DNA from 2 places in the Gulosibacter sp. genome. Region 2 is predicted to be linked to the other one. Evidence: predicted binding sites of a transcription regulator. Region 2 holds the regulator's gene; the other holds the start of a gene.
What was found. The regulator HrcA, encoded in region 2, represses chaperone genes, less so after heat shock. The targets are predictions, from matches to a motif close to TTNGCACTCGNNNNNNNCGAGTGCNAA.
Positions count from the first base shown of each region.

Region 1: groL (chaperonin GroEL) is a predicted target of HrcA. The motif match lies at 6,295-6,321, and genes of this name have one in related genera.

Region 1 is NZ_JBQDBE010000012.1:30,884-38,723, forward strand. Features, by position in the region: gene ACTHXA_RS09315 (ABC transporter ATP-binding protein) at 1-232, shown strand, start outside; gene ACTHXA_RS09320 (ABC transporter permease) at 229-1,902, shown strand; gene ACTHXA_RS09325 (O-acetylhomoserine aminocarboxypropyltransferase/cysteine synthase family protein) at 1,993-3,357, shown strand; gene ACTHXA_RS09330 (cupin) at 3,494-3,835, shown strand; gene ACTHXA_RS09335 (hypothetical protein) at 3,853-4,362, shown strand; gene msrB (peptide-methionine (R)-S-oxide reductase MsrB) at 4,378-4,782, opposite strand; gene ACTHXA_RS09345 (DUF3263 domain-containing protein) at 4,951-5,217, shown strand; gene ACTHXA_RS09350 (LytR C-terminal domain-containing protein) at 5,303-5,878, shown strand; gene ACTHXA_RS09355 (cold-shock protein) at 6,013-6,231, shown strand; gene groL (chaperonin GroEL) at 6,365-7,840, shown strand, end outside.
Region 2 is NZ_JBQDBE010000001.1:270,209-278,048, forward strand. Features, by position in the region: gene dapB (4-hydroxy-tetrahydrodipicolinate reductase) at 1-495, shown strand, start outside; gene ACTHXA_RS01315 (hypothetical protein) at 492-953, shown strand; gene thyX (FAD-dependent thymidylate synthase) at 950-1,678, shown strand; gene hemW (radical SAM family heme chaperone HemW) at 1,668-2,888, shown strand; gene ACTHXA_RS01330 (DUF4870 domain-containing protein) at 2,922-3,314, opposite strand; gene hrcA (heat-inducible transcriptional repressor HrcA) at 3,504-4,526, shown strand; gene dnaJ (molecular chaperone DnaJ) at 4,545-5,639, shown strand; gene ACTHXA_RS01345 (16S rRNA (uracil(1498)-N(3))-methyltransferase) at 5,639-6,388, shown strand; gene ACTHXA_RS01350 (HIT domain-containing protein) at 6,406-6,753, shown strand; gene ACTHXA_RS01355 (PhoH family protein) at 6,806-7,759, shown strand; gene ybeY (rRNA maturation RNase YbeY) at 7,756-7,840, shown strand, end outside.

The sequences.
Region 1 (7,840 bases), on a different contig from region 2:
GCTCCTCACCGACCGACCCGCCGAAGAATTTGCCCAGCTCGAAGGGGTGCACGACCTCAGGACCCACGACCGTACCGTGGAATTCGATATTGACGGCACGCACCTCGAGAAGCTGCTGCAAGCGCTCGCCACCGGCGGTATCGAGAACGTCACCATTACCCCGCCCTCACTCGAGGACCTCTTTTTGCGCCATTACGGTGATGAGATAGCGGCCGAGGTGGTGGCAGGATGAACGCCTCACTGCAGACACCCGTACCGCAAGCCGCCGAAGCAACCGGCCGTGCCACGCCTCCACCCAAGGCGGCCGGCCCACTCACCGGCACCGCAGCGCTCATCCGCTTCAACCTCCGACTCGATCGCCTCCGGATCCCGATCTGGGTACTCGCAATGGGCCTCGGCGTGTGGTCATCCGTGCTCGCACTGGACGAAGCGTTTCCCACCGCCGAATCGCTCGAGTCCCGTGCGACGCTGCTGACGAACCCGGCCACCATCATCATGACCGGGCCCGCCCTGGCGCTCGACAACTACACCTTCGGTGCCATGGTCGCGAATGAGCTCTACCTCTATGTACTCCTCGCGGCAGCGATCATGTCGCTGCTCCTCGCTGTCCGACACACCCGCGGGGAAGAAGAATCGGGCCGACTCGAACTGCTGCGCTCGCTCCCGGTGGGCCGCTTTGCGCATCCCACCGCAGCGGTGGTCACGGTCAGCCTCGCGAATCTGCTGGTCGGCCTTGCCACATCCCTCGGCCTTGTTGCCGGTGAAATGGATGCCACAGAATCGATCGCGTTCGGGCTCGGCACCGCGCTCACCGGGATGGTCTTCGCGGGCATCGCGATCGTGATCGCCCAACTTACGGAGAACGCTCGCGCGGTGACCGGCCTGACTGCCGGCACACTCGCGGCCGCATTTTTAGTGCGGGGGATGGGCGACGTGATTGAACCCGAGGGTTCGTGGCTCTCGTGGTTCTCACCGCTCGCCTGGGCACAGCAGACCCGCGTATTCGTGGACCTTCGCTGGTGGCCTCTGGCTGTCTCGTTCGGCGTCGTGATCCTGCTGTTCGTGCTCGCCGTCACCTTCGCGCGCCGACGCGACCTCGGTGCCGGGCTTCGTGCGCCGCAACCCGGCCGTGCGAGGGCCTCCCGAGCGCTTTTGATGCCGTGGGGACTGGCCGATCGACTCACCCGCGGCACGGTGATTGTGACCACTCTGGGCACGGTATTCTTCGGTGTGGCCATGGGGTCACTTGCGTCCTACCTCGACGACATGCTGCAAGAGAATCCGGCGCTCGCGGACTGGATTGCAATCGAAGGGACCGACCTCACCGGCGAATTCGCCGCGATCATTCTTTCCTTCGTCCTGCTGGCACCGATCATTCTCGCGGTCTCCGGCATTTTGCGCTTGAAAACCGAAGAAGAATCGGGCCGCACTGAGCAACTCATCGTCTCGGGTCGCTCGCGGAACGGCTACCTCGGCGGCTGGCTCAGCACCGTGGCGGTCCACACGCTGATCGTGACCGTGACCCTCGGGCTCAGCGTCGGCATCGGTGTTGCGCTCGGCACCGAGGAAGCCGAACGGATCGGAGACATCCTGCTCGCTTCGCTGCTGTACTTACCCGCGATCCTCCTCATTGCCTCCCTCGCGGTTGCGCTGTACGGAGCCTTGCCGAGGCTCACAGTGATCGCCTGGGTCCTGGTGATTTGGGTCGCCATCGTGCTATTCCTTGGGGGACTCCTGGGGCTTCCCGATTGGGCGATGGACCTCTCGCCGCTGCGGCATACGCCGCTGTATCCCATCGAAGACGTTGCGGCCGCACCGCTGCTGATTATGGGCGGTTTGGCTGCGCTGCTGACGGCCATCGGGATGGTGGGTTTTCGCCAGCGCGACCTGAGTTCGAAGTAGCGAACGTAATGTAACGACACCGGACTCGCATCCGCGCCCGCCTCGTGACAGATTAGGGCAGTTCGCACTAAGCACCACGTGGAGGGGATCGTGACGGAATCCGCCGACGCAATCGTTGACAACACCTCGACGGTTGTCGAGCCCAACTATGACTGGGACGGGTTCGGTTTCGAAACGCGCCAAGTGCACGCGGGGGAGCGACCGCAATTGGATCACGGCGACCGCGTGGTGCCGATCCACATTAGTAACGCCTTTCGGTTCGACTCTTTCCAACAGACTTGGGACCGCTTCAGTCTCGAAGACGAGGGCCAGCTCTACTCACGCCACCTCAATCCGACCGCGGAGGTTGCGGAGGGAAAGATCGCTTCGCTCGAAGGCGGTACCGGTGCCGTGGCTGTCGCCTCGGGCACGGCCGCAATCAGCTCGGTGCTCTTCGGTCTCCTCGAAGCCGGGGATCATTTCATCTCCACTGCGAGCATCTATAGCGGTACGCAGATCATCTTTAATCGCGCGATGAAGCGGCTCGGGATCAGCGTTGACTACGTCTGGGACTGGCGAGACGAGGATGAATGGGAATCACTCATCCGCCCTGAGACGAAGCTGATCTTCACCGAAACCATCCCGAACCCGAAAAATGACATCACCGACATCGAAGCGATCGCCAAGATCGCGCACCGGCACAACATCCCATTGGTGGTCGACAACACCGTCGCGACCCCGTACTTGATTCGACCAATCGAACACGGCGCCGACATTGTGGTGCACTCGGCAACGAAATTTCTCGCCGGCCAGGGCGCCGGGCTCGCGGGACTGATCGTGGACGGCGGACGCTTTGACTGGACCGCAACAAACGGCCGCTACGCATTGCTCACCGATCGGCAGTCGTCGACGAGCCCGTCCTTCCTCGAGCGCAGCGGCAATGAGCGCGCCTTTGCCGAGTACATCCGGCAGACCGCCGTCAACGACATCGGGCCGGCAATCTCCGCCTTCAATGCCTTCCTGCTGCAGCAAGGGATGGAGACGCTTTCGCTGCGGATGGAACGGCACGTGGACAACTCGGTTGCGATTGCACAGTGGCTCGTCGATCAAGCCGGGGTGGAATCGGTGGACTTTGCGGGACTGCCCGGCGGACGCGATAGTGACCTCGCCCAACGACTCTACGGCGGTCGTACCGGGTCGGTCTTCGGTGTCACGGTCACGGGCGGACTCGAGGGCGCCCGAACCTTCATCGATCACCTCCGCGTGTTTTCGCGAATGACGAATATTGGTGATGTGCGCTCCCTGGCGATCAACCCCCGCACGTCCACGCACAATGGCTTCAGCCCGGAGCACCGAGCACGACTCGGCATCCACGACGGGCTGATTCGACTATCCATAGGCATTGAATCCGTCGCCGATTTGATTGCGGATCTCGACCAAGCGCTCGCGGCCGTGGTGCGCATCCACGGTGCTTGAACCTGACGAGTTCGTCTTTAGGCCAGGTGAATAGTGCGCTGCCATTGTTGAGAGTGCACAGACTTTCGATGGGTGGCGGCATCGAAGCTATGGTTTAAGCAGCGGGATCTCGCGGCGACGCCAAGGGAGGCGAGCAATGGTAGATCTCAATGTAATGGCCTACGAGCACCTGCAGGCCGCGCGCGAAAGCGAGCGCGGAAGGGATGCGGGGCTCGTGGTCCATGACGGTGAACTCCGGCAAACAATCATCGCGCTTTGCGAGGGCACCATCCTTCCCGAACACAACTCCCCACCGGCAGGAAGCATTCAAGTGCTCGTCGGGCGAATCCGCGTGGAGCTCGATGGAGACACGCAAAGTGAGATTCGCGAAGGTGAATTGTGGCCACTCACGCACGAGCGGCATGCCGTTCTCGCGCTAGAAGATGCTGCTTTTCTGCTCACCACCGTGACCGGGGTAGGCCGGGACTCCTATTCTTAGTCAGATATGAGGCCCTAATGTCTGCTGAACCGTCACCTCAATTACCACCGACACGATGGGGTGTGACCCGCCCGCTGCACCCGAGGCAACGGCGAATCCTCGACTCGCTGCGAACCCTCTGGAGTCAGTCACCGCGATATCGCCCGCAAATCCAGCGAGCCGTGTCCGTCGCGGTGCTGGACGCACAGGTGCCCCTGCAGGTGATTGCGGACGTGCTCGAACTCCCTTATTTTCGCGCCGTTCGCTTAGTGAAGCGGGCCACCGGCCTGGTGCCGACCGCACTGGCCACCACCGTCGCTCGAGCTGAGAATCGGCTTACCCAAGCGGAAATGATCGCCCTACTGTCGAACCGTGAATATGACCCACCACTCGGCACAAACACCGGCATCGTCGACGTTGAGGCCCACCCCAACAGCGTCTCAGTCTTGCAGCAGGCCTATCTGCGCGGACTCGTGACTCAGGGAGAGCTGTGGGAAATCGCGGATACGATCACCGTGCGCGCCGCTAGCGAGGACAGTGGGAAATAGCGCCTCGCAACGCTGCTACGCGGCGTTCGGCGTGAACTGCATGCTGACAGAGTTCATGCAGTAGCGGTCGCCAGTGGGCGTCCCAAAACCGTCGGGGAAGACGTGTCCAAGGTGCGAACCGCACTTCGCGCACAGCACCTCGACGCGTCGCATTCCAAGCGAATTGTCTTCCCGGTGCTTGACCGCCTCGGATCGGAGCGGTTCCCAAAAACTGGGCCAGCCGCAGCCAGCATCAAACTTTGTTTCGGCCTGGAACAGCTCGTTGCCACATGCACGGCAGGAGTACACGCCCGGTCGGGCTTCATCAAGCAGCGGGCCGGTCCAGGGCCGTTCGGTGCCCGCCTGACGAAGGATCTGGAACTCTTCCGGGTTCAAGATCTCGCGCCATTGCTCATCGGTGCGTTCAATTTCAAACGTCATATCGGAGTACCTTTCCACGCGTCGCAGTGTGCGGCACCGGTTTCATTCGGCAGATTGCCAGTACCGCTCAGCTGCGCAATGCGGCTCAGTCTACGCGCGTCACGTGGGAACGCAGGTCAGCTCGAACTAAGCTTGATCGAAGTCCACTTTTGTTTGAGGGGAGTAGGGATGAGCGAATCGGCCCGGTCGATCCACGGCGCCTCATTGAGTGAGTTGGAACGTGAGATGCTGAATTTTGAGGAAGCGCATCCTCGCCATTCGCGGGCGAAGGAGGATGCCATCCGGGCAGATTTTGGGTATTCACCTACTCGCTACTATCAAATTCTCGGTACGCTCATTGAATCACCCGTAGCGCTTGTGGAGGACCCTCTACTCGTACGGCGATTGCAGCGACTGCGCGATAGTAAGCGTGCGCGCCGTTATCGTGCGTCCTAGTATTTGAAGCTCCGCCTGAAGTACGGTTGTGCGATCTGAACGGCACGTTCAGTCGAGACCATTGCAGCAAGAAAGAATCATCCACGTGAAGTACCCCAAGGATCGTTTCGACGATTTCCCCGCCAGCCTGAAGCGGCGCGGGGCGCACCGTGCGCCACGTGGGCGAGGCTCCAAATTCGCGTCGTGGCTCATCGCTGCGGCCTCGTTTGTGCTGCTCGTCGGTATTGGCATTGGCGTCATGATGCTGATCGACCGACAGGTCCAATTCAGCTCCAATATTGCCGAGGAAACCGCGCCTGAAACCACGGCACCGGCAACTGCGGATCCCGAGAGCACACCGACACCGACCGCCCCGGAAGCAACACAAGACCCCGATATCTCGGTGACCGTGCTCAACGGTGCGGGGATCGGCGGTCTTGCCGGAGCTACGTCCGACGTCCTCGTGGCTGATTCCTGGAACGTCGGAACGGTCACCGACGCGGACTCCTCCGATTACGCGACTACGATCGTCGCGGTCGGCAGCGAAGAGGATATGGGCGCCGCACTTGGCGTTGTCGAGTCGCTCGGTTTCGGTGAGGCGCAGGTGGATGCAGAAATTGCCGAGCCCGGGGAAATCGTCGTGATCGCGGGTGCCGACGCTGAGGAATTGCTCGGCGGCTAGCCGTTGCAGTTTGCCGGTCGTTCAGCGGCAGTTTGAGCGAAGGCCGGGATGCGTCTCCCACCCGTTTCCTCCGTTCGATAGCTTCGCCGTGTTGAGACACGATTGCGCTATCGCGCTGCAGGGAGACAAACATCATGACCACCGGAATCGTGAAGTGGTTTAACGCTGAAAAGGGCTTCGGCTTCATCACCTTGAACGGCGAAAACGACCAGAGCGGCGATGTATTTGTGCACTACCGGTCGATTGAAATGCCCGGATTTCGCACGCTCGAAGAGGGCCAAGCTGTGGAGTTCGACGTAGTTCCCGGCGACAAGGGACCGCAGGCCGAACACGTGCGCCCCTACGAGGGATAGTTCGCCGCCAGCGGAGCGGATCGGCTCTGCTTGCACTCTCAGGGTGAGAGTGCCAACATGGTTCTAGCACTCGAATTAGCTGAGTGCTAATTTCTTGAACCGCCAATTGACGTCCTGAAAGGACGAAGAATTTATGTCGAAGATGATCGCCTTTGATGAAGAGGCCCGTCGCGGACTCGAGCGTGGACTCAACACGCTTGCGGACACCGTGAAGGTAACGCTCGGCCCACGCGGCCGTAACGTCGTACTCGAGAAGAAGTGGGGCGCCCCCACCATCACGAACGATGGTGTCTCGATTGCGAAGGAGATTGAGCTCGAGGATGCGTACGAGAAGATCGGCGCAGAGCTCGTCAAGGAAGTTGCGAAGAAGACTGACGACGTTGCCGGTGACGGAACCACCACCGCTACCGTTCTCGCTCAGGCGCTCGTCAAGGAAGGCCTGCGCAACGTTGCTGCTGGCGCCGACCCGATCTCGGTCCGCCGCGGTATCGACAAGGCTGTAGAGGCTGTTGTTGAGCACCTGTTCTCGAGCTCGCAGGAAGTGCTCACCAAGGAGCACATCGCTGCAACCGCATCGATCTCGGCTGCAGACCCGCAGATCGGTGAGATCATCGCCGAAGCGATCGACAAGGTCGGTCGCGAAGGTGTCGTCACCGTTGAGGAGTCGAACACCTTCGGCACCACGCTCGAACTCACTGAAGGTATGCGCTTCGACAAGGGCTACCTCTCGCAGTACTTCGTGACGGACACCGACCGCCAGGAAGCAGTCTTCGAAGAGCCTTACATCCTCATTGCTAACAGCAAGATCTCGAACGTGAAGGACCTCCTTCCCGTAGTCGATAAGGTCATGCAGTCGGGCAAGCAGCTGCTCATCATCGCCGAAGACGTTGATGGCGAAGCACTCGCAACCCTCGTTGTGAACAAGATCCGTGGCATCTTCAAGTCGGTTGCTGTCAAGGCTCCGGGCTTCGGTGACCGCCGCAAGGCCATGCTGCAGGACATCGCGATCCTCACCGGTGGTCAGGTTATCTCGGAAGAAGTTGGCCTCAAGCTTGAGACCACCGACCTCGAGATGCTCGGCCGCGCACGCAAGGTCGTTATCACCAAGGACGAGACCACCATCATCGAAGGTGCTGGCGAAGCAGACCAGATCGAAGGCCGCGTGGCTCAGATCAAGGGCGAGATCGCGAACACCGACTCGGACTACGACCGTGAGAAGCTCCAGGAGCGTCTCGCAAAGCTCGCCGGTGGCGTGGCTGTCATCAAGGCAGGTGCAGCGACCGAGGTTGAGCTCAAGGAGCGCAAGCACCGCATCGAAGACGCCGTGCGTAACGCAAAGGCTGCTGTTGAAGAAGGCATCGTCGCCGGTGGTGGCGTTGCTCTCGCACAGGCAGTTGGCGCAGTGGACGGCCTCGAGCTCGTCGGTGACGAAGCAACAGGCGCGAAGATCGTGAAGTGGGCACTCGATGCACCGCTCAAGCAGATCGCACTCAACGCCGGTCTCGAAGCTGGCGTCGTTGCTGAGCGTGTCCGCAACCTCGAAACCGGTCACGGCCTTAACGCCGCAACGGGCGAGTACGTCGACATGGTTGCTACCGGAATCCTCGAC
Region 2 (7,840 bases):
TGGAGCCAGGAACGCCTTGCGAGTCTCGAAGAGCGCATCCCTGCTGGTCGAGGGGTCATCGTCGTCCCAAATTTCTCAGTGGGTTCAGTGCTCGGTACCCACCTCGCAACCATTGCCGGGCAGTTTTATGACTCGATCGAGATCATCGAGGCACATCACGACAAAAAGGTCGACTCACCGTCCGGTACCGCTGTTCGAGCTGCCGAAGCCATCGCTGCGGCACGCGGAAACGAACCGACGCCACCAAACCCCGACCAGGAGGCACGCGGGCAAGTCGTTGCCGGCATCCCGGTACACGCGCTTCGACTGCGTGGTGTGGTCGCGGATCAGCAGATGATCTTCGGCGGCAGGGGCGAGACCCTCACGATTCGGCACGAAACAATGTCAAATCAGGCCTATGAGCAGGGGATTCGCCTCGCTATTCACGCGGGGCCCGAGACAACGGGCCTCACCGTGGGCATTGATCGACTCTTAGGAATCGGCGACAGCAAGTGAAACGATGGTCCGGCGCCCGCATCGGTGTCTACGTGTTACTCGCGCTGATCGTCATTTACCTGATCGCCATTGGTGGCATGGTTTGGGGGATGATCACCAGCGGTGAACTCATCGGCATCATCATGGGTGCGGCGCTGATAGTTTTCCCGCTGCTAGGAATTGTGTTCATTTGGCGTGATGTCCGGTTTGCCCAGCAGGGAGACCGCGTGCTCGCCAAAATGGCGGATGCGGGTGAACTGCCCGAGGACACCTTGCCCAAGCGACCTTCGGGGCTCCCGGTGCGGCAGGCTGCAGACGAAGAGTTTCCCCGTTGGAAAACAGAAGTTGAAGCCGCGCCCGAGGATTACCGCACCTGGGCGAGGCTCGCTCTCGCGTATCGCGCATCCGGCGACACCGCCCGCGCACGACAGGCAATGCGGAAGGCAATCGAGCTAGAAACAGATAGGCTTGACGAGTGAGTGAAGAGATTGAATTCCGCAGCGACGTCACCGTCGAACTTGTCCGATCGCAAGCCCAGGACCGCGATGTGCTCTTTGCCGCACGGGTCTCGACAATCGGAGAACAGAGTATCCCGGTCGAAGGCGACGGTGAAGAACTCCAAAAACGAGATCGAGGACTCATCAACTTTTTGATGCGCGATCGCCACGGCACTCCCTTCGAGCACAACTCGATGACCTTCTACGTCCAGGCACCTATCTTCGTATTCCGTGAGTTCCAGCGGCACCGAATCGCGAGCTATAACGAAGAATCGGGCCGCTATCGTCAGCTGCGCCCTTCCTTCTACATTCCCGCGCCGGAACGCAATCTTCGCCAAGAGGGTCGACCCGGAAAGTACGAGTTCTTCCCAGGCACGCCGGAGCAAACTGAACTGGTTGCCGCCGAAATTCGCCGGGAGTCTGAGTCTGCCTACGCGAGCTATCAGCGGATGCTTGATGAGGGTGTTGCCCGAGAGGTGGCCCGTATGGTGCTGCCACTGAACATTTACTCTTCGATGTACGTGACCATGAATGCCCGCTCACTCATGAACTTCCTGTCACTGCGTCGCCTCGTCGAAGGCTCGGCATTCCCGTCCTTCCCGCAGCGCGAAATTGAACTGTGCGCGGAGCAGATGGAAACGCTCTGGGCCGAGCAAATGCCGCTCACCGCCGAGGTCTTCAACGCGAACGGCCGAGTTGCCCCCTAGCGCCCTTCCTGACGGTAAGCCAGTACCCACCGATGGTGCCCTGCCCGAGTCTGTCCGGGAGGGCATCGCCGGTAGACAGTTCGGTGCCTATGTGCACATTCCGTTCTGCCGGGTGCGGTGCGGTTACTGCGACTTCAATACCTACACCGCCACCGAGCTGGGTTCGGTATCGCAAGAGTCATATCCGGAGAAAGTCCTCGCTGAAATCGCGCTCGCGCGCCGCGTACTTGTCGATGCGGGTCAGGACGCTCCGCTGAGCACAATCTTTTTCGGCGGTGGCACACCGACGCTGCTACCCGCATCCGCACTCATCGACGTGCTCGCTCGGCTGCGTGACACCTTCGGGATTCGCGAGGGTGCCGAGGTCAGCGTCGAGGCCAACCCCGATTCGGTTGATCGCGCCTACCTTGAGGAGCTCCGCCGGGGTGGCGTCACCCGCGTGAGTTTCGGGATGCAGTCCGCGGTTCCGCACGTGCTCGCAACGCTCGATCGCACGCACGACCCGGCGCGTGTCCCCGAAGTGGTGCAGGCCGCGAAGGATGCGGGGCTCGAGGTCTCGGTGGACCTCATTTACGGTACGCCGGGAGAGAGCCTTGAAGACTGGCGCGCTTCTCTCGAGCACGCGATCTCGATGTCACCGAATCATATTTCTGCCTATGCGCTCATCATTGAGGCCGGGACCGCAATTGCCCGGCAAATCCGCCGCGGCGAAATTGCCGAAGTGGATGATGACCTGCAAGCGGACATGTACGAGCTCGCGGACGAGTTACTCGGCAACGCTGGGTTCGAATGGTACGAATTGTCGAACTGGTCCAAGGGTGGGAAATTTCCCTCGCGACACAATCTCGCGTACTGGCAAGACACCGACTGGTGGGGATTTGGTCCGGGTGCCCACAGCCACATCAACGGCGTGCGGTTCTGGAATGTCAAGCATCCCGCTGCCTACGCGAATCGACTCAATTCCGGAGAGTCTCCCGCAGCGGGGCACGAAGCTCTCACGAGCGAACAGCGATTCGACGAGTTCGTGTTGCTGCGCACACGACTGCGAGAGGGGCTGCCAATTAGCGAGCTTCCGGCGGACGCCCGCACCGGTGTGGCAGAACTGATCGGTAACGAACTCATCGATGCCCGAGAAGCATTGGCGGGCCGAATCATTCCGACCCTTCGAGGCAGGTTGCTCGCCGACGTGATCGCTCGGACACTCACGTAGCGAATACCGCGCAGCCTCGATGAGGCACCGGCCTTAGCTAATGAGACGCAGCGAGAACGGGTAACGGTAGCCGCCCGTTTTGTTCGTTTGAATTCCCGCCATTACTGCCAGCGCGATCACGGCGACAGCGAGCGCGAATGACAACAGGCCGCCCAAGATCCAACCAATAAAGGGGATCGTCGTGATCGCGCTTACCAACAGCGAAGCGATGAAGACGGTGATTCCGAAGTTGAGGGCTTCTTTGCCTTCGCGATCGTAGTTCGAGCTTTTTTCGCGCATCACGAGCCAGAAGATCAGCGGGCCGATCACGGTTACGATGTTCAGCAGGTGAGCCCACATCGACACATCACCCTGGTGGGCGGGTCCCGAGGGCTGACTTGCGGATTGCTGCGGGCCGTTCGGATCGTTCGGTGGGTACTGCGTCACGACGTCTTCCTTCGTGTGGTGATTGATTTTGCTCGCTGGCAGCGTATCTCAGTGCGGTGGCTGCGAAGGTGTCTTTCGTGGGAACGCGCGTAGACTTAGCAGTCGTACCTTGACAGTGCCAGTAGTGATGCAGTGGAAACTGCGCCGCGGTGGCACTGCAGAACATGAGATCAGGATGGAGTGGTGTCGGTGGTGAGTGATCGAAGCCTGGAGGTGCTTCGGGCAATCATCGGCGATTACGTCGAGACGAAAGAGCCCGTGGGGTCAAAGCGTCTTGTCGAGCGCCACAAGTTCGGCGTCTCTGCGGCAACCATTCGCAACGACATGGCGCAACTGGAAGAGGCAGAGCTCATTGCCGCGCCGCACACATCTTCTGGCCGCATTCCGACCGATAAGGGTTATCGCGTATTCGTGGACCAGCTCGCGGGGATTCGACCGCTCTCGCTGGTGCAGCGGCGCGCGATTGAGGAGTTCCTCGAACGTTCGAGCGATCCGGAAGAACTCGTGGTGCATTCGGTTCGAACGCTCGCGCAGTTGACGAACTCCGTGGCGATCGGGCACCTACCTTCGCTGCTGACCTCGTCGATTCATCGACTGGAACTCGTCGCGCTCAGTGAGCGGCGCATCCTGACGGTGCTGATCACCGACTCGGGTCGGGTTGAGCAGCGCATTATCGAGCTCGACCACGAGGTGAGTGAGACGGCCCTCGTCAAATTACGGCACCACTTCAATGAGACGCTTGTCGGCACAACGCTGCATGATGCGAGCGTCAAATTGGAACCACTTACTGACCCCTTTACGGGTACGGAAGAGACCATCGCCTCACAAATCGTGACCGCACTGGTGGACCAGCTCAACTCGAATCGCGACGATCGGCTCATCATCGCCGGAGCCGCGAATCTCGCGCGAACGGAGCGCGACTTTTCTTCGATTCTGCCGGTGTTGGAAGCGATGGAGGAGCAGGTCGTCCTGCTACGGTTGGTCGCCGAACTTGACTTGCAGGATCATGAAGTCGCGGTGTCGATCGGTCACGAAAACGAGGATTCTTCGTTTGAGGAGACGAGCATCCTCGCCTCGGGCTATGTTGCGGACAGTGGCGAAGCTCGACTCGGTATTCTCGGACCCACCCGAATGGATTATCAGCGCAATATTGCGGCTGTACGCGCAGTCGCACGGTATCTCTCGCGCGTGTTCAACGATCACGCCGAATAACCAAGGAGGCAGCCAGTTTTGGCAGACCACTACGAAACCCTGGGCGTGAGCCAGGATGCGTCTCAAGATGAGATTAAGAAGGCGTATCGCAAGCTCGCTCGGAAACTTCACCCCGATGTGAACCCTTCTGCGGAGGCGGGGGAGAAGTTCAAGGACGTCACGGCGGCCTATGACACGCTCTCCGACCCGCAGCGTCGCAAACAGTACGACATGGGTGGTCAGGATGCTGCCGGCGGATTTGGCTTTGGCGATATTTTTGATGCCTTCTTCGGCGGTGGCCAGGGCGGCGGTCGCGGGCCGCGTTCTCGCGCGCAACGCGGCCAGGATGCGCTCGTGCGGATTGACCTGGACCTCGATGAAGTGATCTTCGGCACCCACCGAGATGTGCAAGTCGCCACTGCCGCACGCTGCGAGGACTGCGCAGGCAGCGGCGCGGCACCGGGCACCTCTCCGGTGACCTGTGCGGATTGTGGCGGTTCCGGTGAGGTTCGTCGACAGGTTCGCTCAATCCTCGGCCCCGTTATTTCGACCTCACCGTGTGCCGCTTGCCAAGGCTTCGGTACGGTTATCGAACACGCCTGTGAAACCTGCCACGGTCAGGGCCGTGTTCGCGCTCAGGCGACAATTCCGGTCGACATTCCAGCCGGCGTCGACTCCGGTCTGCGACTCCACCTGCCGGGCCAGGGTGAGGCCGGTCCCGGCGGCGGACCGAATGGTGACCTCTATCTCGAGGTGCGAGTGCGCGAACACGAGGTATTTGTCCGCAACGGTGACGACCTCGAGTGTCTTCTTGAAATCTCGATGATCGACGCCGTGTTTGGAACGAACACCACCTTGCCAGCGCTCGACGGTGATATTGAGTTGGAGATCCCGGTCGGCGCGCAATCAGGCGATGTCCTCACGGTGCGTGGTCGTGGCATCACTCGGCTTCGATCCACTCAGCGCGGCGACCTCGAGGTCACGCTGCAGGTTCGGACCCCGACGAAACTCGATCACAAACAGAAAGAGCTACTGCAGCAGTTCGCTGAGCGCTCCAAGCACGAGGCCGGTCCGGAACTCTCTCGCGAGAAGCCGGGTCTGTTCTCCAAATTGCGTGGAAAGTTTGGCCGCTAGTGGCACACGCCTATCTTCAGCAGGAGTGGGATTCCGCCACTGCCGGGGATGAACTCACCGTGACCGGTGAGGAGGCGCGTCACGCGGTGAAAGTTGCGCGATTACGAGCGGGCGAGCAAATCTTGCTGCTCAACGGGCGCGGAACGCGTGTGGCGGCCGAAGTGGTGCAGGTCGACGCGACCGAATTTCGGGTTCGTGCAACCGCTGATTCCGTGAGGGAACCAGAGCCTTCACCGCGACTTGTGCTCGTGCAGGCGCTCGCAAAGGGCGGCCGTGACGAAATGGCACTGCAAGCCGCAGTCGAACTCGGGGTGGATGCGGTGCTCCCGTGGCAAGCAGAGCGGTCGGTGGCGAAGTGGTCGCCCGAAAAGACGCCAAAGCAACAGCAGCGATGGGACACCATTGCCAGGGAAGCGGCGAAACAATCTATGCGCGCCCGAATCCCCGAAATCTTGCCCGTCGCAACCACGAAGCAGTTGGCTGAGCGAATTGGGCAGGCACGGGTACTCGTACTCGACCCAGATGGTGACACCGGAATTGGCGAACTTGAACTAGGCACGGAAAAATCCACCGAGAGCCCCACACTCGCGCTCATCATCGGCCCGGAGGGTGGCATCTCGCCAGGTGAGCTCGATCGATTCCGCGCGGGTGGAGCATCCCTGGTGCGGCTCGGTGAGAATGTGCTGCGCACATCCACTGCGGGTCCCGCGGCGGTTGCGGCGATATTGACCAAACTGCGTCGGTGGTGAGCAGTAGTATTACCGCCATGGCCGATAGCATCTTTACCAAAATCATTAATCGTGAGATTCCGAGCGAAATAGTGTTTGAGGATGAGCGCGTGATCGCCATCCGTGACATCAATCCGCAGGCACCAGTGCACCTACTCGTGGTGCCAAAAGCCCCTGACTACCAAAACGTTGCAGAGCTTGCCGCGGCTGATGCCTCGCTGCTCGCACACGTGGTGGCCACCGCACAGTCACTGGCTGAGGAACACGCTGGCGGCCAATACCGTCTTATTTTCAATACTGGGGCCGAGGCCGGTCAAACCATCTTCCACGTGCATGCACACGTGCTGGCCGGCGGCCTCGAGGAAGGCACTCTTGCCGGAAACTGATCCGCTGCAACCCGAGAACGTCGAGCGTACGCTCACCATCGATGATGTGCCGATGGTGAGCGTGCTCGGCCCGGGTGACCAGATTCTTCGCACTATCGAACGCGAACATCCCCGGGTACGGGTGCTCGCGCGTGGCAATCAACTCACCATCTCCGGACATCGCGATGATGTTGCACGGGCAGAGTTGCTCGTTCGTGAGATCACTGAAATGGCGAAATCGGGCACCCTGCTCGATCCGCAAGCGGTGAGCCGTTCGAATCAGCTGCTCGAGACACCGGGAGCGCCATCACCGGCGGCGGTACTCGGGGAGTCAATCCTCACTTCGCGAGGGCGCACAATACGTCCAAAAACGCTCGGGCAAAAGAACTATGTCGATGCCATCGACGAGCACACGATCACCTTTGGCATCGGTCCAGCCGGTACCGGAAAGACGTACTTGGCGATGGCGAAAGCCGTCCAGGCTCTGCAGCACAAGGAAGTATCGAAGCTCGTGCTGACCCGCCCCGCCGTAGAAGCGGGGGAGAACTTGGGGTTCCTACCCGGCACGCTCACCGAGAAAATTGACCCCTATCTGCGTCCGCTCTTCGACGCCCTGGGAGAAATGCTCGAACCAGATCTTGTCGTCAAGCTCATGTCGACGAATGTGGTTGAGGTCGCGCCATTGGCCTACATGCGAGGGCGAACACTCAACGACGCGTATGTGGTGCTCGACGAAGCACAAAACACCACGCCGGAACAGATGAAAATGTTCCTAACGCGGCTCGGTTTTGGCTCGAAAATGGTGGTGACCGGTGACATCACCCAGGTGGACCTACCGAGCGGTGCGTCCGGGCTCAAACAGGCCTCGCGCGTCCTCGAGGGCATCGATGACATTCACTTCGCGTATCTCACGAGTAAGGATGTGGTCCGGCACACGCTCGTAAGCGAAATTGTCGACGCCTACACTGCACACGATGCAAGGAATCAGGTACGAACTGAACGCAAAAAATCCGGAGGCCGATTTTGAGCATTGAGATCAATAACGAGTCGAATATGGCGGTCGACGAGACACAAATCTTGCGGCTTGCCACCCACGTGCTCGACCAAA